DNA from 4 places in the Enterobacter sp. B79-1 genome. Region 3 is predicted to be linked to each of the others. Evidence: predicted binding sites of a transcription regulator. Region 3 holds the regulator's gene; each other region holds the start of a gene.
The links. Region 3 encodes PurR, which represses purine synthesis genes. Its sites were predicted from a motif close to CANGCAAACGTTTGCNTG; they were not measured.
Positions count from the first base shown of each region.

Region 1: gcvT (glycine cleavage system aminomethyltransferase GcvT) is a predicted target of PurR. The motif match lies at 4,508-4,525, and genes of this name have one in related genera.
Region 2: AC2T6E_RS17085 (nucleobase:cation symporter-2 family protein) is a predicted target of PurR. The motif match lies at 2,097-2,114, and genes of this name have one in related genera.
Region 4: AC2T6E_RS05535 (amino acid aminotransferase) is a predicted target of PurR. The motif match lies at 4,390-4,407, and genes of this name have one in related genera.

Region 1 covers NZ_JBYAZJ010000005.1:318,417-324,369, forward strand. The annotation lists gene gcvP (aminomethyl-transferring glycine dehydrogenase) at 1-2,817, opposite strand, end outside; gene gcvH (glycine cleavage system protein GcvH) at 2,942-3,331, opposite strand; gene gcvT (glycine cleavage system aminomethyltransferase GcvT) at 3,355-4,449, opposite strand; gene ubiI (FAD-dependent 2-octaprenylphenol hydroxylase) at 4,847-5,953, opposite strand, start outside.
Region 2 covers NZ_JBYAZJ010000006.1:126,202-132,154, reverse strand. The annotation lists gene AC2T6E_RS17090 (AsmA family protein) at 1-534, opposite strand, end outside; gene AC2T6E_RS17085 (nucleobase:cation symporter-2 family protein) at 654-2,045, opposite strand; gene gltS (sodium/glutamate symporter) at 2,271-3,473, shown strand; gene recG (ATP-dependent DNA helicase RecG) at 3,476-5,557, opposite strand; gene trmH (tRNA (guanosine(18)-2'-O)-methyltransferase TrmH) at 5,561-5,953, opposite strand, start outside.
Region 3 covers NZ_JBYAZJ010000001.1:768,329-774,281, reverse strand. The annotation lists gene punC (purine nucleoside transporter PunC) at 1-226, opposite strand, end outside; gene punR (DNA-binding transcriptional activator PunR) at 341-1,252, shown strand; gene purR (HTH-type transcriptional repressor PurR) at 1,269-2,294, opposite strand; gene cydH (cytochrome bd-I oxidase subunit CydH) at 2,592-2,681, shown strand; gene AC2T6E_RS03690 (MFS transporter) at 2,847-4,013, shown strand; gene sodB (superoxide dismutase [Fe]) at 4,051-4,632, opposite strand; gene AC2T6E_RS03680 (C40 family peptidase) at 4,756-5,529, opposite strand; gene grxD (monothiol glutaredoxin 4) at 5,868-5,953, shown strand, end outside.
Region 4 covers NZ_JBYAZJ010000001.1:1,127,582-1,133,534, reverse strand. The annotation lists gene ldtD (L,D-transpeptidase) at 1-1,692, shown strand, start outside; gene mepK (peptidoglycan L,D-endopeptidase MepK) at 1,868-2,419, shown strand; gene AC2T6E_RS05540 (MBL fold metallo-hydrolase) at 2,440-3,087, shown strand; gene AC2T6E_RS05535 (amino acid aminotransferase) at 3,136-4,326, opposite strand; gene ompF (porin OmpF) at 4,511-5,566, opposite strand.

The DNA of each region.
Region 1 (5,953 bases), on a different contig from region 3:
GTCATCAAGACGCTTCACGGTCGGCCAGTATTTGTTTGCCACACCTGCCGGGAAGACCGCAAGCTCGCGGGAATAACCGTGGTTCCACTCTGCGACCATCTCGTGCTGAGTGTGCGGTGCGTTGACCAGCGGGTTATCTTCCAGCATCCACTCACCGTCCTGCACGCGGTCGATCTCCATGCGGATCGCCAGCATCGCGTCGATAAAGCGGTCCAGCTCGGCTTTGCTTTCGGACTCCGTTGGCTCAACCATCAGCGTACCCGCCACCGGGAACGACATGGTTGGCGCATGGAAGCCGTAGTCGATCAGACGCTTGGCGATATCCAGTTCGCTAATACCGGTCTGCTCTTTCAGCGGACGAATATCAAGGATGCACTCGTGCGCCACGCGACCGTCGCGGCCGGTGTAGAGCACCGGGAAGGCAGACTTCAGGCGAGTCGCAATGTAGTTGGCGTTGAGGATCGCCACCTGGCTCGCCTGCTTCAGCCCTTCCGCGCCCATCATGCGGATGTACATCCAGCTGATTGGCAGGATAGAGGCGCTGCCGAACGGTGCCGCAGAGACCGCGCCCTGACGGGTCAGCATGCCTTCAATCTGCACCACGCTGTGGCCTGGCACAAACGGTGCCAGATGCGCTTTCACGCCGATTGGGCCCATACCCGGGCCGCCACCGCCGTGCGGGATGCAGAAGGTTTTGTGCAGGTTCAGGTGCGACACGTCCGCGCCGATAAAGCCCGGAGAGGTAATGCCCACCTGCGCGTTCATGTTCGCGCCGTCGAGGTAAACCTGACCGCCGAACTGGTGCACCACTTCACACACTTCACGGATGGTCTCTTCGTACACGCCGTGGGTTGACGGGTAGGTCACCATGATGCAGGAGAGCTTATCGCCCGCCTGCTCGGCTTTCGCACGCAGGTCAGCCAGATCGATGTTGCCGTTCTTATCGCACGCCACCACCACCACTTCCATGCCCGCCATCTGGGCAGACGCCGGGTTGGTACCGTGCGCGGAGCTTGGGATAAGGCAGATATCGCGATGCCCTTCGCTGCGGCTTTCGTGATAGTGACGGATCGCCAGCAGGCCCGCGTACTCGCCCTGCGCACCGGAGTTCGGCTGCATGCAGAGCGCGTCATAACCGGTCAGCTTCACCAGCCAGTCGGAAAGCTGGTTGATCATCATGTGATAACCTTCCGCCTGCTCTGGCGGGCAGAACGGGTGCAGCTCGGAGAATTCAGGCCAGGTGATTGGGATCATCTCTGCCGCGGCGTTCAGCTTCATGGTGCAGGATCCCAGCGGGATCATCGCCTGGTTCAGCGCCAGATCCTTGCGCTCCAGAGAGTGCATATAGCGCATCATCTCGGTTTCGCTGTGGTAGCGATTAAAGACCGGGTGCGTCAGGATCGCGTCATTGCGCAGCATGCTTTCCTGAATGGAGCGGCTGTCGAGCGCCACGTCTTTGTCCAGCGCGTCAACGTCCAGACCGTGCGCGTCACCCAGCAACACGCTGAACAGGTTCAGGATATCGTCACGGGTGGTGCTTTCATCCAGCGTAATGCCGACGGCGTTGTGAATGTCGCTGCGCAGGTTGATCTCTGCTGCATCCGCGCGCGCCAGCACTGCCGCTTTGTCCGCCACGTCCACGCACAGGGTGTCGAAGTAGTGAGCGTGGCGCAGCTTAAGGCCTTTCTGCTGCAGACCGCAGGCCAGAATATCGGCCAGGCGGTGAATGCGGCTGGCAATACGCTTCAGGCCAGCCGGGCCGTGGAACACGGCGTACAGGCTGGCGATGTTGGCCAGCAGCACCTGGGAGGTACAGATGTTGGAGTTCGCTTTCTCGCGGCGGATGTGCTGCTCGCGGGTCTGCATCGCCATGCGCAGCGCGGTGTTACCGGCAGCATCTTTTGAGACGCCGATAATACGGCCAGGCATTGAGCGTTTAAATTCATCTTTCGCGCCGAAGAACGCCGCATGCGGGCCGCCGTAGCCCATCGGCACGCCGAAGCGTTGCGCTGAACCGAAGACAATATCCGCGCCCTGTTTGCCCGGTGCCGTCAGCAGCACCAGCGCCATAAAATCGGCGGCAACGCTGACAACCACTTTGCGGGACTTCAGCTCGGCAATCAGCGCGCCGTAGTCGTGAACTTCGCCGGTGGTGCCTACCTGCTGCAGCAGCACGCCGAAGACGTCCTGGTGATCCAGCACTTTGTCAGCGTCGTCGACAATCACGTCAAAGCCGAAGGTTTCCGCACGGGTGCGCACCACATCCAGCGTCTGCGGATGCACGTCCGCCGCCACGAAGAAGCGGTTGGCATTTTTCAGCTTGCTGACGCGTTTTGCCATCGCCATTGCTTCGGCGGCGGCGGTCGCTTCATCCAGCAGCGAAGCGGAGGCGATATCCATCCCGGTCAGATCCAGCGTTACCTGCTGGAAGTTCAGCAGCGCTTCCAGACGGCCCTGAGACACTTCTGGCTGATACGGGGTGTAAGCGGTGTACCAGCCCGGGTTTTCCAGCATGTTGCGCAGGATAACCGGCGGCAACTGCACGTTGGTGTAGCCCATGCCAATGTAAGACTTATAGCGCTTGTTCAGGCCTGCGATAGCCTTCAGCTCCGCCAGCGCGGCGAATTCCGTGGTGGCTTCCCCCACCTGAGGCGGCGTGGCAAGCTGGATGTCTTTTGGCACAATCTGGCCGATCAGTGCGTTTAATGAATCCGCGCCAACTGTCTTCAGCATCTCCTGCTGTTGCTGAGCATCCGGCCCAATGTGACGTTCAATGAAGGCGCCACGGTTTTCAAGCTGGCTTAAAGTCTGTGTCATGAGCGATGGTTCCTGAAACGTGCAGTGAATTTAAGTTCCCTCTCCCTTTGGGAGAGGGTTAGGGTGAGGGGAAGATTGGCACCCTCACCCCTGTCCTCTCCCAAAGGGAGAGGGGGATTACTGATTACTCGTCTTCTAACAGGGCTTCGTATGCGGTCGCATCCAGCAGCGCGGCAACCTGAGATTCGTCGCTGGCTTTGATCTTGAAGATCCAGCCGCCTTCATACGGCTCGCTGTTCACCAGCTCTGGCGAATCGCTCAGCGCGTCGTTGACGGCAACGATTTCGCCGCTCACAGGGGCGTAGATGTCAGATGCCGCTTTTACGGACTCCGCTACGGCGCAGTCGTCGCCCGCGCTAACGGTCGTGCCCACGTCAGGCAGGTCAACAAACACCATGTCGCCCAGCAGCTCTTGCGCGTGCTCGGTGATCCCTACGGTGTAAGTGCCGTCCGCCTCTTTGCGCAGCCACTCGTGTTCTTTGCTGTATTTCAGTTCTGCTGGCACATTGCTCATTGAAGTTCTCCTGATAAAAATGATTAGGCGACCGGCTTACCGGCGCGAACAAAAATCGGTTTGGTTACGTTGACCGGCATTTCGCGGTTGCGGATTTGCACCACCGCCGTTTCGCCAATACCCGCCGGCACGCGTGCCAGTGCAATACTGTAGCCCAGCGTTGGGGAGAAGGTACCGCTGGTGATCACGCCTTCGCGATGATTGCCGTCGGCATCGGTGAAGCGCACCGGCAGTTCGCCGCGCAGCACGCCCTTCTCGGTCATCACCAGACCCACCAGCTGTTCAGTGCCCTTCTCGCGCTGCATCTCCAGCGCTTCACGGCCAATAAAGTCGCGGTCAGCCGGTTCCCATGCGATGGTCCAGCCCATGTTGGCGGCCAGCGGAGAGACGCCTTCGTCCATCTCCTGACCGTAGAGGTTCATCCCCGCTTCCAGACGCAGCGTATCGCGCGCGCCCAGACCCGCAGGCTTCACGCCCGCTTCCACCAGCGCGCGCCAGAAATCAGCGGCCTTCTCGTTTGGCATCGCAATTTCGTAGCCCGCTTCACCGGTGTAGCCGGTGGTGGCGATAAACAAATCACCCGCCTGCACGCCGAAGAACGGCTTCATGCCTTCGGTTGCTTTGCGCTGCTCGTCGGTAAACAGAGACGCGGCTTTCGCCTGCGCGTTCGGCCCCTGCACGGCGATCAGCGACAGATCGTCACGGACGGTGATATCGATGGCATAAGGTTCGGCGTGTTGGGTGATCCAGGAGAGGTCTTTTTCGCGGGTGGCGGAGTTTACAACGAGGCGGAAGAAATCTTCAGTGAAGTAATAGACGATAAGGTCATCAATCACGCCGCCCGAGGCATTCAGCATGCCGCTGTAGAGCGCTTTGCCCGGCGTCTTCAGTTTAGCGACGTCGTTTGCCAGCAGATAACGCAAGAACTCCCGGGTGCGGCTACCGCGCAGATCGACAATCGTCATGTGTGACACGTCGAACATACCGGCATCGGTGCGCACCGCGTGGTGCTCATCAATCTGCGAGCCGTAGTGCAGCGGCATCATCCAGCCGTGGAAGTCCACCATGCGGGCGCCGCATAACACGTGTTGTTCGTACAAAGGAGTCTGTTGAGCCATCTTGTCCTCGTTGAAAAATTCACCGTGAAACCCGGTATCGGCCTCGTTCCCGAATGCCGACGCAAACGTTCTCTTTTACCTGAACTTACCACCGAAACCGGCGGTTAACCATAAGGTAAAACGGGCCATCACATTAGCTTATGACCAAAAAACGCTGAAAAGCCTACAGAGTTATTCACTGGAAAAATGCGATTAACCCCGCACAAAATTAACAATGATCTAACAGGATTTAGCACATGGTGATATTTCATGCGGAAAAACGGGCCGAATTTCCGCACCGGAAAAAACGCGACATTAGTTAATCTAATGCGAAAAATGAGGTGGAATTAGATTATTTCAAACGAGGGAATTTCCCCGGCGCAGAGGCCGGGAAAATAAAGTGTGATGGGGATCTAAGTTAGCGCAGCCAGTCAGGGAGATCGTTAAGACCCATCGCCTGACGGAGAAGTTGAGGTTTGACGCCAGGAAGCGTATCGGCCAGTTTAAGACCGATATCGCGCAGCAGTTTTTTCGCCGGATTTGCCCCGGCAAACAGCTCGCGGAAACCCTGCATGCCTGCCAACATCATCGCCGCGCTGTGCTTGCGGCTGCGCTCGTAGCGACGCAGGTAGAGATGCTGACCGATATCTTTCCCTTCGCGATGCAGGCGACGCAGTTCTTCTACCAACTCCGCCGCGTCCATAAAGCCAAGATTAACGCCCTGTCCGGCCAGCGGATGAATGGTATGGGCCGCATCGCCCACCAGCGCCAGACGGTGCGCCGCAAACTGACGCGCGTAGCGGCCGGTTAACGGGAACACCTGACGCTCGCTTTCGAGCGTGCACAAGCCAAGGCGGTTATCAAACGCCATGCACAGCGCCTGGTTAAAGGCATCCGGCGTCGCCTCCTGCATCAGCTGCGCTTTTTCCGGCACCAGTGACCAGACGATAGAGCACAGGTGCGGATCGCTCAGCGGCAGGAACGCCAGAATGCCGTCGTTGTGGAAAATCTGCCGCGCCACGCCGCCGTGCGGCTCTTCGGTGCGGATCGTTGCCACCATCGCATGATGGCGGTAATCCCAGAAGGTCAGCGGGATATCGGCTTTGTTGCGCAGCCAGGAGTTCGCACCGTCGGCACCGACCACCAGACGCGCGGTCAGCATGTCGCCGCTTTGTAGGGTGATAAACGCCTCGTTTTCACCCCATGCCACCTGCTGGATCTGCGCGGGCGCAACCAGCGTCACGTCGCTGCACTGCTGCGCTTTCTGCCACAGCGCGTGGTGGATCACCGCGTTTTCGATGATATGACCCAGATGGCTATAGCCCATGCTTTCATCATCAAAGGCAATATGACCAAAGCTGTCTTTATCCCACACTTCCATGCCGTGATAGCAGCTGGCGCGCTGCGCCACAATATCTGCCCAGACGCCAAGGTGCGTCAGCAATTTCTCGCTGGCGGCATTGATCGCCGAGACGCGGAGTTCCGGCGGGGCATCCTGCGCGACGGGCTGCGGCGCTTTTTGCTC
Region 2 (5,953 bases), on a different contig from region 3:
GACGCCGTTCAGGGTGAGCGAGCCTGCGCTCATCTGGATCTGCGCATTTTTGCCCAGCACGTTGCCCGCCTCTGGCTGCCACGGACTGACGCCGCCTGTGACTTTCTGCGCGCTCAGGTCCCATTCGGTATTCGGGCTGTTAAAGGCCATGTTGTTTAGCTGCAAACGGTCCGCCTGGAAAGGCAGCGGCGCGGTTTGCGGAGAGAGGTTCAGCGTGCCATCGAACAGGGTAATGGTGTCCATATGCAGCGGATCGGTTACCTGACGGCTGCTTAAACCGATATCGACTTTTTTGGCCACCAGGGTGGCGGGTTTGCCGTCACGACCAAAGGTGACATTTTCCAGAATGAGGTGAGAAGGGGATGAAAAGCGGTGATCCATCAGGTCAAAGTTGAGTTCGTAATCGGTATTTACCGTAACCCAATTGCTGACCTGCGACGCGCCCCAGCGGGTCTGGAGCAAAATATAGAATGCCAGCGCTACCACAAGCAGAGCTAACAGAAGATAGATGATCAGCTTTCCAATAAATTTCATGGTCTTCCATCCCGCAAAACGTACATAAGGGAGTTATGCACGATTTATGCGCAATGCTCAAGGCGGGAATGGTGTAAAGAGATGTCACGGCAGGCCTTGACAGCCTGCCGTGAGAGAAATCAATTTTTCTCAGGCGGGAAAACGAGGTTCAGAACGATAGCGGTGATACCGCCCGCGGCAATGCCGGAAGAGAGCAGGTTTTTCACCCAGTCAGGCGCAAACTGCAGGATCAGCGGCTGCTGAGAAACGCCCAGACCGACCGCCAGCGACAGGGCGATAATCATGATCGCGCGGCGGTTCAGCGGCTCGCGGGAGACGATACGCACGCCGGAGGCCGCGATAGTGCCGAACATCACCAGCGTCGCGCCGCCCAGCACCGGCTCAGGGATGTGCTGCACAAAGCCGCTTACCGCCGGGAACAGGCCGAGGACGATCAGCATCAGCGCCACCACAAACCCGACGTAGCGGCTGGCCACGCCGGTCAGCTGGATCACGCCGTTGTTCTGACCGAAGCAGGAGTTCGGGAAGGTGTTGAATACGGCAGAGACAAACGAGTTCAGTCCGTTCGCCAGCACGCCGCCTTTCAGGCGCTTCATGTACAGCGGACCGGACACCGGCTGCTCAGAGACGTCCGAGGTAGCGGTGATGTCGCCGATGGTCTCCAGAGAGGTGATCATAAAGACCAGCATCAGCGGCAGCAGCAGGCCCCAGTCAATGCCCAGTCCGTAATAGAGCGGCGTTGGGATAGTGATCAGCGCGGCATTCGTCGGTGCGGTATTTTGCGGCAGCATATCCAGCGCCCAGGCCATCAGGTAACCGGCCGCCATCGCGATAACCAGCGAGGCCACGCGCAGGTAAGGGTTACGCTGACGGTTAAGCAGAATGATGATTGCCAACACCACGCCTGCCAGCAGCAGGTTTTTCGGTGCGCCGAAGGTGTGGTCGCTCATTGCCGCATAACCGCCACCGATGGACGTCAGGCCCACCTGAATCAGCGACAGGCCGATAATCATTACGACCACGCCGGAAACCAGCGGGGTGATGACGCGGCGAGCCAGATGCAGAACGCGGGAGATGACCATCTCCGTGCAGCTGGCCAGCATCAGCGTGCCGAAAAGCGCCGCCATCATGGTTGGAACATCCGCCCCACCGGTTTTCAGCGCCGTACCGCCCATGATTAGCGGTGCCACGAAGTTAAAGCTGGTGCCCTGAATCGACAATAATCCCGACCCTACCGGACCCCAGGCTTTAATTTGAATAATAGAGGCGACGCCGGACGCAAAAAGAGACATGCTGATAATGTGCTGCGTGTCCTGCGCCGGTAAACCGAGCGCCTGGCAGATCAGCAGCGCCGGGGTGATCACCGCAACAAACATCGCCAGAAGATGCTGACAGGCGGCGAAAAGCGTTTGCGGCAGCGGCGGGCGGTCTTCAAGGCGGTAAATCAGTTCGCTATTTTGCTTCTGCGCAATCGGTTGCGCATCAGGCGACTCTATGGTGTTAACGGACATCGGCGGCAATCCCACGGTGGAAAAGCGGGCATTTTATCTGACCACCTGGTAAAAGCAAACGATTGCCAGCAAAAAAAGGGAAGAAATTCTGCCGCTGCGCGCAGGTTTTCTACTCCCCATCGGGAAAAAAAATTACACTTTTTGCGCCGGGAGCTCATGACGAGCGCAAACCGGCCCAGGATAACGCCGCGTGTGTATGGAACACGCGCAAAACAGGAGCCTTCCATGATTCATCTCGATACGTTGTCGACACTTGTTGCCGCAACGCTGGTCTTACTGCTTGGCCGTAAGCTGGTACATAGCGTTTCCCTTCTGAAGAAATACACCATTCCTGAACCTGTCGCCGGTGGCCTGCTGGTGGCGCTGGCCCTGCTGATACTGAAAAAAAGCATGGGCTGGGAAATCGATTTTGATATGTCCCTGAAAGACCCGCTGATGCTGGCCTTCTTTGCCACCATCGGTCTGAACGCCAATCTGGCGAGCCTGCGCTCGGGCGGTAAAGTGCTCGGCGTATTCCTGATTGTGGTGGTGGGGCTGTTGCTGATGCAAAACGCCATTGGCATCGGCATGGCAACGCTGCTGGGGCTGGATCCGCTGATGGGGCTGCTGGCAGGGTCGATTACGCTGTCAGGCGGTCACGGTACCGGGGCGGCGTGGAGTAAATTGTTCGTCGAGCGCTACGGTTTTGAAAACGCGACGGAAGTGGCGATGGCCTGTGCGACCTTTGGTCTGGTGCTGGGTGGCCTGATTGGCGGTCCGGTGGCGCGATATCTGGTTAAGCACTCCACCACACCGAACGGCAGACCGGACGATGAGCTGGTCCCGACCGCGTTCGAAAAACCGGACGTCGGGCGCAGCATTACCTCGCTGGTGCTGATTGAAACCATCGCGATGATCGCCATCTGCCTGACCGTGGGCAAAGTGGTTGCGCAATGGCTGGCGGGCTCTGCGTTTGAACTGCCGACGTTTGTTTGCGTGCTGTTTATCGGGGTGATCCTGAGCAACGGTCTGGCGCTGATGGGCTTCTACCGCGTGTTTGAACGGGCGGTATCGGTGCTCGGCAACGTCTGCCTGTCGCTGTTCCTGGCGATGGCGCTGATGAGCCTCAAGCTGTGGGAGCTGGCCTCGCTGGCCCTGCCGATGGTGGCGATTCTGGCGGTGCAGGCGCTGTTTATGGCGCTGTACGCCATGTTCGTGACTTGGCGCATGATGGGTAAAAACTACGATGCGGCGGTGCTGGCGGCGGGTCACTGCGGGTTTGGTCTGGGGGCTACCCCAACGGCTATCGCCAACATGCAGGCGATCACTGAACGGTTCGGGCCATCGCACATGGCGTTTCTGGTGGTCCCGATGGTCGGGGCGTTCTTCATTGATATTGTCAACGCGCTGGTGATCAAGCTGTACCTGATGCTGCCGATGTTTGCCTGAAATCAGGCGTTGGAGTAGCGTTCGGTTTCCGGCATCCAGCGCTCAATTAACGCTGCCGCCTGTTCGGGGTAGCGTTCATGAATATGGCGAGCCAGGCGCTGAACTTCGGGGATCATCGCCTGATCGCGCAGCAAATCCGCCACTTTGAATTCGGCGTTCCCGGTCTGGCGCGTTCCCAGTAGTTCGCCCGGGCCGCGGATCTCCAGGTCTTTTTGCGCAATCACAAAACCGTCGTTGCTGTCGCGCAGCACCTGCAGACGCATTTGGGCTGTTTTTGATAGCGGGGCTTTGTAGAGCAGTACGCAGTGGGAAGCCACCGCGCCACGACCAACGCGCCCGCGCAGCTGGTGGAGCTGGGCAAGGCCGAGACGCTCCGGGTTTTCGATGATCATCAGGCTGGAATTCGGGACGTCCACGCCGACTTCGATCACCGTGGTGGCGATCAGCAGATGCAAATCACCTTGTTTGAACGACTGCATCACCGCCTGTTTTTCGGCGGGCTTCATGCGTCCGTGCACCAGACCGACGTTCAGCTCCGGCAACGCCAGCTTAAGCTCTTCCCACGTGGCTTCGGCAGCCTGCGCCTCCAGCAGTTCAGACTCTTCAATCAGCGTACAGACCCAGTAGGCCTGACGGCCTTCGTGGGTGCAGGCGTTGCGCACGCGGTCGATGATATCGCTGCGGCGCGTGTCAGGAATGGCGACCGTGGTGACCGGGGTACGGCCCGGCGGCAGTTCGTCGATGGTGGAGGTATCCAGATCGGCATAGGCGGTCATCGCCAGGGTGCGCGGAATCGGCGTAGCGGTCATGATCAGCTGATGCGGGTGGAAGCCCTGCTGCAGGCCTTTCTCCCACAGTGCCAGACGCTGATGCACGCCGAAGCGGTGCTGCTCGTCGATAATCACCAGCGCAAGACCGTTAAACTGCACCTGCTCCTGGAAGATGGCGTGCGTGCCGACAATCATCTGCACCTGCCCGCTGGCAATGGCCTCCTGTTGCGCAAGGCGCGCTTTGCCTTTTTGCTTCCCGGCAAGCCAGCCCACTTCAATCCCCAGCGGCGCAAACCAGGCACGGAAATTGTTGGCGTGCTGTTCGGCCAGCAGCTCGGTCGGCGCCATCAGCGCCACCTGCTTGCCGTGGGCAATCGCGCGCAGGGCCGCCAGGGCGGCAACCAGCGTTTTGCCGGAACCCACGTCGCCCTGCACCAGGCGCATCATCGGCACGTCGAGCGCCATATCGCGTTCAATCTCGGCGGTGACGCGCGCCTGCGCGCCGGTGGGTTTAAACGGCAGCGAGGCCAGCAGCTTATCTTTGAGTTCATCATTCTGGCTTAAGGCCTGGGCATGGAAACGCTGTGCGCCAGCGCGAAGTGCCAGCATGCTCAGGTTATGCGCCAGTAATTCCTCAAGGATAAGACGCCGTTGGGCGGGGTGTTTGCCGCTGTCTAAATCGCTGAGCTGTAGCGTTGGCGGCGGGCGGTGCATGGTGCGCAGCGCCTCGGGCAGGCTCATCATACCTTGCGCCAGCTCGGGCGGCAGCAGCTCGGTGATAGCGCAAGTATCCAGCAGCTCCAGCGCCTGATCGGTGAGTTTACGCAGCGTCGCCTGCTTGATGCCTTCCGTCGTCGGGTAAACCGGGGTGAGCGTCTCCTGCAGCTCCGGCGTACTGAGATCGCCCTGTACGCGGTACTCCGGGTGGATCATCTCTGCGCCGTACTTCCCGCGTTTGGCCTCGCCATAGGCCAGCACCCTGCGGCCCGTCGCCAGGCTGTTTTTCATCGCCGCGTTGAAGTTGAAAAAACGCATGGTGAGAATACCGGTGCCGTCGCTTATCTGGCAGGTCATCATCCGGCGTCCGCCGAAGGTGATGTTGCAGTTCAGGACTTCGCCTTCAACGGTGGCGTAAATGGCGGGAAGGAGATCGCCAATCTTATAAAGCTGAGTGCGGTCTTCGTAACGCAGGGGGAGGTGAAGCAGGAGATCCTGCACGGTGTGCAGGCCAATTTTTGCCAGCTTATTGCTTTGCGCCGCGCCCACGCCCGTCAGGCTGTTTAGCGGGATGGCATCCAGCAGGCGGCCTTTCATCGCTTACCCGGCGTACTGCATGGTGGCCCACCACTCGGCATTGGCTTCAATTTCGCCCTGCGCGTTGACGTGGGGGTAAGGCAATTTTTTCTGCTTCGCAACGCGAGCCAGCACCGGATAGCCACCTTCAAACAGCAGGCGCTGCTGTTCATCTTCCGGCAGCATGCTGTTGCTGCGCTCATACATTCCGGCGTTCTGACGCTGGCGCTGCGCTTCATACAAAATGAGCGCAGACGCCACGGAGACGTTGAGAGACTGGACCATGCCGATCATCGGAATGATGATGTCCCGATCCGCCAGATCCAGCGCTTCCTGGGTGATCCCGGTTTTCTCCTGACCCATCAAAATGCAGGTCGGGCGGGTGTAGTCGATCTCGCGGAAATCCACGGCCTTAGC
Region 3 (5,953 bases):
GCAGCAGCACCGGTTTACGACCAAAGCGGTCGGAGAGCGGTCCCCAGAGCAGTTGTGCGAAGGCAAAACCGGCGAGGAACAGGCTCAGGCTGGCGCTGATAGCGGCTGCGGGGGTTTGCAGATCTTCCTGCATCGCGGCAAAGGCGGGCAGATACATGTCGGTCGCTAAAAAGCCCAGCACGCTTAAGCCGCCGAGCCAGACTAAAAATCCTTTCCTGGGTTGCATTGTTTTATTCTCCTGAGGAGGCAGGTGTACGTTGGCGCAGAGTGTAGGGAGTGCAAAGCGGCTTGTGAAACGCTAATATTTGCTGAGTGCATTCAAATTTTTTGCAGGCAGAGCATGTGGTCAGATTATTCTCTTGAAGTGGTGGATGCTGTTGCCCGTAACGGCAGTTTCACCGGTGCCGCGCAGGAGTTACACCGCGTACCCTCGGCGATCAGTTACACCGTGCGTCAGCTGGAAGAGTGGCTGGCGGTTCCGCTGTTCGAGCGGCGTCATCGCGACGTGGAATTAACGCCTGCAGGGGCGTGGTTTTTGAAGGAAGGGCGTTCTGTCATCAAAAAAATGCAGATCACCCGCGAGCAGTGTCAGCAGATCGCTAACGGCTGGCGAGGCCATCTCTCCATCGCGGTGGATAATATCGTTAAGCCGGAACGGACCCGGCAAATGATCGTGGATTTCTATCGTCACTTTTCTGATGTCGAACTGCGGGTCTCCCAGGAGGTGTTCAACGGCGTCTGGGATGCGCTGGCGGATGGCAGGGTGGAGATGGCGATTGGTGCAACGCAGGCGATCCCCGTTGGGGGACGCTATGCATTTCGCGATATGGGGATGCTGAGCTGGACCTGCGTTGTCGCCAGCGATCATCCGCTGGCGGCAATGGAAGGCCCTCTCAGCGATGACACGCTGCGCAACTGGCCGTCGCTGGTGCTGGAAGATACCTCGCGCTCGCTGCCCAAGCGCATCACCTGGCTCCTGGACAACCAGCGCCGCGTGGTGGCCCCTGACTGGGAATCGTCGGCAACCTGTCTTTCTGCGGGGCTGTGCGTGGCGATGGTGCCCGTTCACTTCGCGCGTCCGCGCATCGATACCGGAGAGTGGACAGCGCTGACGCTGGAAAATCCGTTCCCGGATGCGGCCTGCTGTCTGACCTGGCAGCAAAACGACGTATCGCCTGCGATGGCCTGGCTTCTGGATTATCTGGGAGACAGTGAAACGTTGAATCGGGAGTGGCTACGGGAGCCAGCATAACTGGCTCCGTAAGCGATTAACGGCGATAGTCGCGGAACGGACCGTCCGCCACGGAGCGGCGCTCGATGAGGCGTGGGTGAACTTCAATCGACTGGGATTCTTCACGCTTGTTGACGATCCTGTCCATCAGCATGTTGAAAGCCGTTTCGCCCAGCGAGTCTTTTGGCTGGTGAATGGTGGTCAGCGCCGGGGTGAAGAAGCGCGCGTTACGCACGTTGTCATACCCGATCACGGAAATATCCTGCGGCACCCGCAGGCCCAGCTCGTCGGCGGCGCAGAGTGCGCCCATCGCCATAATATCGCCGCCACAGAAAACAGCCGTCGGGCGATGCGGTTGGGAGACAATCTGCTGCATTGCGCGGTAACCGGATTCCGGCTCAAAGTCGCCCTGGACAATCCAGTTTTCCGGCACGGTGATGAGCGCCTCTTCCATTGCCTTCATAAACCCGGCCAGACGGCCCGCACCGGTGTTGCGCTCCAGCGGACCCGGGATCACGCCAATCTCACGGTGACCGCGTTCGATCAGATAACGACCGGCCATATAGCCGCCTTCAAAGGCATTATCGATAACGGAATCGGTGAAGTCCGCGCGCGCTTCGCCCCAGTCCATCACCACCATCGGGATGTGGCGGTACTCTTCCAGCATGGACAGTACGGACTCTGGGTACTCGGAACACATTACCAGCAGGCCATCGACGCGCTTTTGCGCCATCATCGACAGGTAGGCGCGCTGCTTCTCAATGCTGTTCCACGCGTTGCCCAGAATCAGCGTATAGCCTTTCTGGAAGCAGTTTTTCTCAACGGCTTCGATGATTTCGGCAAAATAGGCCGCTTCACTGCTGGTCGCCAGCAAGCCAATCGACTTGGTGTGATTCACCTTCAGGCTGCGCGCAACCGCACTTGGGGAGTAATGTAACTCCTTGATCGCCGCCCAGACGGCGTTGCGCGTCTCTTCCGCGACGAAGCGGGTTTTGTTAATTACATGTGATACGGTTGTAGTGGAAACGTTTGCGCGTTTTGCTACGTCTTTTATTGTTGCCATTCAATGTCACTCCAGACCATATCCTAACCTCCTGAAAAACTTGAAGGTAAACGTTTGCCTTCTCTCACCCTTATTACGCAATCTTGAGTTGCGACACGCCGGGAAAACGACACAGGACGTCAGGAGGGGGTCAATGGCCGGTACGCTAATAAATTTAGCGTGGAATTTTGTCCTATCTTGATGAAAAGGGGAAGAGCTAAAGTGGATATCAGTTTAAATCCAGGAAGATTTTTGACGTAAACTGTGTAAAAATGAGCAAGCTCACTTTTCGTGGGGTGATTAAAAGGAGAAAAATTGATGAGTTCCGATCTGAAGTTTTCGCTGGTGACCACCTTTATCGTGCTGGCATTGATTGTTGCCGGTGGTTTGACGGCTGCGCTGCACTGATTTACGCGGGGGGAGAGTCCTCTCCCTCCTCATTTTCTTCCTATTGTTACCTCTCCGGCAAAAATCTTTTGCCAAAATGTTAACTTCTCAAATTTTGTGATTGATGTCATGCTTTTGACTTCTTAGTTCTGTGTCGCGTGATGACACGGCATCCGGAGTTGACTCATGAAAATCAATTTTCCTCTGCTGGCCCTGGCGATTGGCGCCTTTGGGATCGGCACCACTGAATTTTCCCCGATGGGGTTACTGCCTGTTATCGCACGCGGTGTAGACGTCTCTATTCCTGCGGCCGGGATGTTAATCAGCGCCTATGCCATCGGCGTGATGGTCGGGGCCCCGCTGATGACGCTGCTGCTGTCGCACCGCGCGCGTCGCAATGCGCTGATATTTTTGATGGCGATCTTTACGCTGGGCAACGTGCTCTCCGCGATTGCGCCGGATTACACCACTCTGATGCTGTCGCGTATTCTGACCAGCCTGAATCATGGCGCATTTTTCGGTCTGGGCTCGGTTGTTGCGGCAAGCGTGGTTCCGAAGCACAAGCAGGCCAGCGCGGTGGCGACCATGTTTATGGGGCTGACGATCGCCAACATAGGCGGTGTGCCTGCGGCCACCTGGCTGGGTGAAGTCATTGGCTGGCGAATGTCTTTCCTGGCGACAGCAGGGCTGGGCGTGGTGGCGATGGTGGCGCTGTTCTTCTCCTTACCGAAGGGGAGCGCCGGGGAACGTCCTGACGTGCGCAAAGAGCTGTCGGTGCTGATGCGTCCTCAGGTGCTTTCCGCGCTGCTGACCACGGTGCTGGGGGCAGGTGCGATGTTTACCCTCTACACCTATATTTCACCGGTGCTGCACGATATTACCCACGCGACGCCGATCTTTATTACCGCGATGCTGGTGCTGATAGGCGTGGGCTTCTCTATCGGTAACTATCTGGGCGGAAAACTGGCCGATCGCTCCGTGAGCGGTACGCTGAAAGGCTTTTTAACCCTGCTGATTGTCATCATGATTGCGATCCCGTGGCTGGCACGCAACGAATGGGGTGCGGCGATCGCAATGGTCGTGTGGGGTGCTGCCACCTTTGCCGTGGTACCACCGCTTCAGATGCGGGTGATGCGTGTCGCCCATGAAGCGCCAGGTCTCTCTTCTTCCGTGAATATCGGTGCGTTTAACTTGGGTAATGCGCTGGGGGCTGCAGCGGGCGGGGCGGTGATTTCCGGTGGGCTGGGATACAGTTTTGTGCCGGTGATGGGCGCAATTATTGCCGCACTCGGCCTGCTGTTAGTGCTGATGTCCGGTCGTAAACAGCCAGAAGCTGCCTGCGCGGCGGAATAAACAAAAACGCAGAAGGGCGAACCCTTCTGCGTGTCTCTTACGCGGCGAAGTTCTTCGCCACAAAGTCCCAGTTAGCCAGTGCCCAGAAGTGCTCCAGATAGTTAGGACGCGCGTTACGGTAATCAATGTAGTAAGCGTGTTCCCATACGTCCACGGTCATCAGCGGTTTAGCGCTGGTAGTCAGCGGGGTGCCCGCATTAGAGGTGGAAACGATAGCCAGCTTGCCATCCGCTTCTTTGACCAGCCACGTCCAGCCGGAACCGAAGTTTTTGATGGCCGCATCGGTAAACTTCGCTTTGAAGTCCGCGAAGCTGCCAAAAGCGGCGTTAATGGCGCTCGCCAGTTCACCGTCAGGTTCACCACCGGCATTTGGCGCCAGGCAGTGCCAGTAGAAGGTGTGGTTCCACACCTGAGCCGCGTTGTTAAACACGCCACCCTCTGAGCTACGGACGATCTCTTCCAGCGTTTTGCCTTCGAAATCGGTACCTTTAATGAGGTTGTTCAGATTGGTGACATAGGTTTGATGATGTTTGCCGTAATGGTACTCCAGCGTTTCCGCAGAAATGTGTGGTGCCAGGGCGTCTTTTGCATACGGTAGTGCAGGTAATTCGAACGACATTGCTTCTCTCCTTATTTTATTTGTACGTTGTCAATAACCCTACAGACAACAGGGAAAGGATAGCAAATTGAAAGAGTATGCAAAAGAGGAACTTACCCTGCCACGCGTGCGGCAGGGCAGGGGTTAGCGAATGGTTTTTGGCGTCATCACACGGCGCGCGCCAACGTAATGACGCACCCAGTAGTCTTCACTGAGTGAGGTAATCTGGATGTCCTGGCCGCTACGCGGTGACTGAATGAATTTTCCGTTGCCGACATAGACCCCGACATGGTCAGCCGTGCCGCGACCCTGGGTACGGAAGAACACCAGGTCACCGTTCTCCAGCTCACCACGATTGACCGGTGCGGCGTCGCGCAGGTGGTACATTTCATTAGCGGTACGCGGAATACGGAACTTCACCAGGTCTTTATAAGCGTAATAGACCAGGCCACTGCAATCGAAACCCGTTCGCGGAGAAGTGCCACCCCAGTGATACGGTTTACCTATTTGCCCCATTAATTTATTCATCGCCGTTTTTTGCGCTTTCTGCATACGAACTTTATGCACTTCGGCTAGTTTCGTAACTTTCGTGCACTTCGCTTTGTGACCTTTACGCGTAGTGCATTTTTCTGTCACGAGGTTGGCGGCCGTTTGCGAGGCTTTACGTCGGCTAGAATGTGCGGTGTGGGTTGGGGATGTTTTCGTCTTGCTGGAGGCGGTCTTTTTGGTCGGTGTGGGTGTTTTTTTCTTTACGGTCTTGCTGGTGGTTTTTTTCTTACGTTCTGTGGACTTAACCAGATGCGATTTTTGTACAGCAGAATGCCGCGCCTGTTCAGAGGCGTTCGCCGCTGGCGTGAAAGTGAGTGATGTAAACAGTAAAGCACAGAGCGTGATCGAGATTTTATTTATCCGCGCCACTGGGCAGTCCCCTGATTAATGCAGGCCATCAATAATACCCGCGTATGATTTACAAAGCCTGTCGATTCTAATCCATAAAAACCCGAGAAGTTAATAGCATTTTTCATTCTAAAATCATGTTTCGTTAGCAAGTGCAAAAAAATTCATCGTTCTGTCGCACTATTGTTCACTCCCTAAGCAAAACCGTACGGCAAACAGGGATAAACGTCATTTGCAATGCATCTTTTAGCGTTAGCCGTTAAAATAGTAAGACGTGACAAAAATGTTATTTTCCGATGTCTGTCTGAACCGCTACAATGTCAGACTAATGCCGTAACAGAAGTTAAAGGAAGCAAGACATGAGCACCACTATTGAAAAAATTCAGCAACAAATCGCTGAAAACCCGATTCTCCTGTACATGAAAGGTTCTCCGAAGCTGCCAAG
Region 4 (5,953 bases), 360 kb from region 3:
GGCGCTCAGCCGACGTCGTTGTCGCAGCCGCTGGAGCAGTCGCCAGCAACGGCCATTATGGCCGGTATTACGCCGTTACCTGAAGGTATCGACACAGAGTCTGTTCGTCAGCAGCTGCAGTCCGGGATGCCATCAGGATATACGCCTGCTTATCTTAATCAGCTCACGTTGCTCTATGCCGCGCGTGATATGAAACCGATGTGGGACAATCGTGATGCGGTGCGTGCTTTCCAGCAGCAGCTGGCAGAAGTGGCCATCGCGGGCATTCAGCCGCAGTTTACGACCTGGGTTGAGCTGTTGACCGATCCAGCCGTGACGGGGAAGGCGCGTGACGTGGTTCTCTCGGATGCCATGATGGGGTATCTCCAGTTTGTGGCGGGTATTCCGGTCAATGGCAATCGTTGGTTATACAGCGAAAAACCGTACAAACTGGCGACGCCAGCCCTGTCGGTCATAAACCAATGGCAACTGTCACTGGATAGTGGCGACCTGCCGCGCTTTATCGCAAGCCTTGCGCCTGCACATCCGCAATACGCCACAATGCATCAGTCGCTGCTTGAGCTGGTTGCGGATTCGCGTCCGTGGCCGCAGCTGCGAGCGACCGCCACGCTGCGTCCGGGGCAGTGGAGCAGTGATGTTCCCGCACTGCGCGAAATTCTCAAACGTTCCGGCATTCTGGATAATGGGCCAAAGATTGCGCTTCCTGGCGATGACGGTCAAAGCGTGGCCGTGAGCCCGTCGGCACCGGTAAAAGAGACCAGCGCAGCTCCGCTAAGCTCGAAGCCAGCCGCGTATGATCGCGAGCTGGTTGCAGCAGTTAAGCAGTTCCAGGCTATTCAGGGGCTGGGTGCCGATGGCGTAATTGGTCCGTCAACGCGCGACTGGCTGAATGTTTCTCCGGCACAACGGGCGGGCGTACTGGCGCTGAATATCCAGCGTTTGCGCTTGCTGCCAGGCACGCTGTCGACCGGCATCATGGTGAATATACCGGCGTATTCGCTGGTCTATTACCAGAACGGGAGTGAAGTGCTGGCTTCGCGTGTGATTGTCGGGCGTCCCGATCGTAAAACGCCAATGATGAGCAGCGCGCTGAATAACGTGGTGGTTAACCCGCCGTGGAACGTCCCGCCGACGCTGGCTCGTAAGGATATCCTGCCTAAGGTCTGGAACGATCCCGGGTATCTGGAGCGCCATGGGTATACCGTGATGCGCGGATGGAACAGTAAAGAGGCGATAGATCCCTGGATGGTCGACTGGTCAACGATAACGGCGTCAAATTTACCGTTCCGCTTCCAGCAGGCTCCAGGCGCCCATAACTCGCTGGGGCGCTATAAATTCAACATGCCAAGTTCAGATGCAATCTATCTGCATGATACGCCGAACCACAACCTGTTCCAGAAGGATACGCGCGCGCTCAGTTCGGGTTGCGTCCGTGTGAATAAGGCCTCCGAGCTGGCAAATATGCTGCTGCAGGATGCGGGATGGAACGATACGCGGATTTCAGATGCGTTGAAACAAGGTGATACCCGTTACGTTAATATCCGACACAATATTCCGGTCAATCTTTACTATCTGACGGCGTTTGTCGGCGAGGACGGGCGCACCCAGTACCGTACAGATATTTACAATTATGATCTCACTGCGCGATCCGGCGCACAAATTTTGCCAAAAGCTGAACAATTAATCAGGTAAATGAAGTAGTTCGGGCAAATTGATTGTCGTAAGTTATGGTGAATACGGGGCGATCTGGCTGTAAGCCGCGTATTCACTGGGGTTGGGCGCCTTGACGTAAGCTGTTTTGACGGTTAAGGTGCCCTTCGTGCGCTAAGCATATTTACGATTTCATTGACCTGTAGACCTGATTATCATGGACAAATTTGACGCTAATCGCCGCAAATTGCTGGCGTTAGGTGGTGTTGCGCTCGGCGCTGCGGCCATCCTTCCGACGCCAGCATTTGCCACCCTCTCGACACCACGTCCGCGTATTTTAACGCTCAACAATCTTCATACCGGTGAGTCGCTTAAAGCGGAGTTTTTCGATGGCAGAGGCTATATTCAGGATGAATTAGCAAGACTTAACCATTTTTTCCGTGATTTCCGCGCGAATAAAATAAAAGCCATCGATCCAGGACTGTTTGATCAGATTTTCCGCCTTCAGGGCCTGCTGGGAACCAGCAAGCCGGTGCAGCTCATTTCAGGATACCGTTCGCTCGATACCAACAATGAACTGCGCGCCCACAGCCGTGGGGTAGCGAAAAAAAGCTATCACACCAAAGGGCAGGCAATGGATTTCCACATTGAAGGCGTTTCGTTAGCCAATATTCGCAAAGCCGCGTTATCTATGCGCGCAGGTGGTGTAGGATACTACCCACGTAGCAACTTTGTGCATATTGATACCGGGCCGGTTCGGCACTGGTAATAACGAAACACAGGAGCAGTATGAACTATCGTATTATTCCGGTTACCGCGTTCTCCCAGAACTGTTCATTGATCTGGTGCGAGCAAACTAAACTGGCCGCGCTTGTCGATCCCGGCGGTGACGCTGAGAAAATCAAGCAGGAAGTCGCAGCAAGCGGCGTTACGCTGATGCAGATTTTGCTCACTCATGGTCATCTTGACCATGTGGGTGCTGCGGCTGAACTGGCTGAACACTACGGTGTGCCGGTGATCGGCCCGGAAAAAGAAGATGAGTTCTGGCTGCAGGGGTTACCCGCCCAAAGCCGCATGTTTGGCCTTGATGAGTGTCTACCATTGACGCCCGATCGTTGGTTAAACGAAGGAGATCGCGTTACCGTAGGGAATGTGACTTTACAGGTGTTGCATTGTCCTGGGCATACGCCAGGCCATATCGTATTCTTTGATGACCAGTCACGTCTGCTGATTTCTGGCGATGTTATTTTCAAAGGTGGCGTAGGACGCAGCGATTTCCCGCGCGGCGATCACGGTCAGTTGATTCAGTCGATTAAACAAAAGTTATTGCCGCTGGGTGATGACGTAACGTTTATCGCAGGACACGGTCCGATGTCGACGCTGGGCTATGAACGGCTCCACAACCCGTTCCTTCAGGATGAAATGCCTGTCTGGTAACCCGAATAAAAAAAGCCTGCATAATGCAGGCTTTTTTATGGGCGCAACTTACAGTACGGCGACAATCGCTTCGCACAGTGGCGCCATGTTGTCAGGCGTCATGCCTGCAACGTTCACGCGGCCAGACGCTACGGCGTACACGCCAAACTCTTCACGCAAACGCAGAACCTGCTCTTTGGTCAGGCCGCTGAAAGAGAACATGCCGTTCTGTTTGATGATAAAGCTGAAGTCGCGGTCAGCGCCTTTCTCAGCCAGCGTGTTCACGAACAGCAGGCGCATGCGCTGAATGCGCTGGCGCATATCGTTCAGCTCTTGTTCCCAGATAGCGCGCAGCGCATCGTTGCTCAGGATAGTGGCAACAACAGACGCACCGTGTGCCGGTGGGTTAGAGTAGTTCGCGCGGATAACCGATTTCATCTGGCTGAACGCACGATCGACAGTCTCTTCGTTTGCCGCGACCAGCGTACAGGCACCTACGCGCTCATTGTACAGGCCGAAGTTCTTGGAATAGGAACTTGCTACGATCAGTTCCTGATGCACTGCGGCGAACGCGCGCAGGCCTTCGGCATCCTCTTCCAGACCACGGGCAAAGCCCTGATAGGCGAAGTCAAACAGCGGCAGCCAGCCTTTCTCCACGGACAGCTTCGCCAGGTGTTCCCACTGCTCCAGCGTCGGGTCGATACCGGTTGGGTTGTGGCAGCAGCCGTGGAACAGCACTACGTCACCCGCCTGCGCTTCGCTCAGGCTCGCCAGCAGGCCGTCAAAGTCGAGAGAGTGGTTTGCCGCGTCGTAGTAAGCATATTCACGCACTTCCAGACCCGCAGAGTTAAAGACGCTCTTGTGGTTTGGCCAGCTTGGGTTGCTCACCCATACGCGCTTAACAGAGGTGTTTTTCGCCAGGAAATCCGCCGCAACGCGCAGCGCGCCGGTACCGCCAGGGGTTTGTGCTGTGCGAGCGCGTTTGCTGCTCACAATTTCGCTGCCTTTACCGAACAGCAGTTCCTGAGTGCAGCGACCAAATTCAGGGATACCATCAATACCGAGGTAGTTTTTGGTGGTTTCGTTTTCCAGCAGATACTGTTCAGCTTTTTTAACGCTGGTCAGGACCGGGGTTTTGCCGGTTTCATCTTTATATACACCAATACCCAGGTTGATTTTGCCAGGGCGGTCGTCGGCACGAAACAGATCGGCCAGGCCCAGAATAGGGTCGGCAGGAGCGGCGGTAATGTTCTCAAACATGACGAAGTTCCATTGTGATTACAGAAGTGAAATCCGCTATCAGGTTAACGGTAGATTTACAAAATGCCAACCGTTTGCGACGAAAAGCGTGCGGCTTTTCAAAAGTCGCCATTATTTTCTGTCGGGCATAAAAAAACAGGGCCGAAGCCCTGTTCATTAAGCATATAACAACGTGGTGTACTGATTAGAACTGGTAAACCAGACCTACAGCAACGGTATCATCGTTGTTGATGCCCAGCTTGTTGTCGTCTTTCAGCTGGTTGATCTGGTAGTCAACATAGGTGGACATGTTTTTGTTGAAGTAGTAAGTCGCACCGATGTCGATGTAGTTGATGTAATCTTCATCACCCACGCCTTCTACGTCTTTCGCTTTAGATTTGTAGTAAGCGATGGATGGACGCAGGCCGAAGTCGAACTGGTACTGAGCAACAACAGAGAAGTCCTGAGTTTTGTTAGCGAAGCCGTTGTCCAGGCGAGCCGCGTTGCGCATTTCACCGTACAGCGCTGCCAGGTAAATGTTGTTCGCGTCGTATTTCAGACCGGTAGCCCACTGCTCAGCTTTATCGCCTTTGCCCCACTGCAGATTCTGCTGGGCATTGGTACGGTCAGCTGCGCCGTATGCACCTACAACACCGAAACCGTCGAAATCGTAGCTAACAGAAGTTGCCCAGCCGTCGCCGTTGGAACGTGACGCATCGGTACGCTCGTTTTTGCCCAGGTACTGAACGCCAAAGTTCAGACCGTCAACCAGGCCGAAGAAGCCGCTGTTACGGTAAGTCGCCAGACCACCAGTACGGCCAGAGAAGAAGTTGTCGCTCACGCCGGTGTCGCCGCCGAACTCTGGCAGCATATCGGTGATGCCGATTGCATCATAAACCAGGCCATAGTTACGACCGTAGTCGAAGGAGCCTGCGTCACCGAATTTCAGACCTGCGAATGCCAGACGGGTTTTGTTACCGGACTGTGCATCGGAGCCTTCAGAGTTGTTACCCTGGAAGTTGTATTCCCACTGACCGTAACCAGCCAGCTGATCGTTGATCTGAGTTTCGCCTTTGAAGCCCAGACGCGCGTAAGTTTTGTCGCCATCGTTGCCGTCATTATCAGAGAAGTAATGCAGACCAACAGCTTTCCCGTAAAGATCTAATTTGTTGCCGTCTTTGTTATAGATTTCTGCAGCGTTTGCTGCACCGGCTACCAGCAGGGCAGGGATAACCACTGCCAGGATATTGCGCTTCATCATTATTTATTACCCTCATTGGTTTTTTTATGACACTCGCCACTGCCGTCAATAAATTCTGTCAATAAATATTTCCGGAACTATTGATGAGAGTTAGGTGTCTTTATGTATCTGACAGGCATCTTTCCATTCATAGAACCGTTTCGCTAGCCTGAAAGTGCTACAATTCTCAAGATTAGGTAACAAAAAGAAATAATGTGTAACTAGATATGTATTTTTGGGAACTTTGTGAACCATCTCAAATTTCAGAGAGACTTGGTTAATTAATCGGCGGTTTCATTCCTATATATATGAATTGCTTATGTTTAATTTGGCTAAAGGCAATTCATATAAACAGCGGTTAAACGGCTCATCTTTTCTTATGACCGCGAAAGGCCTTCTGGATGGCTG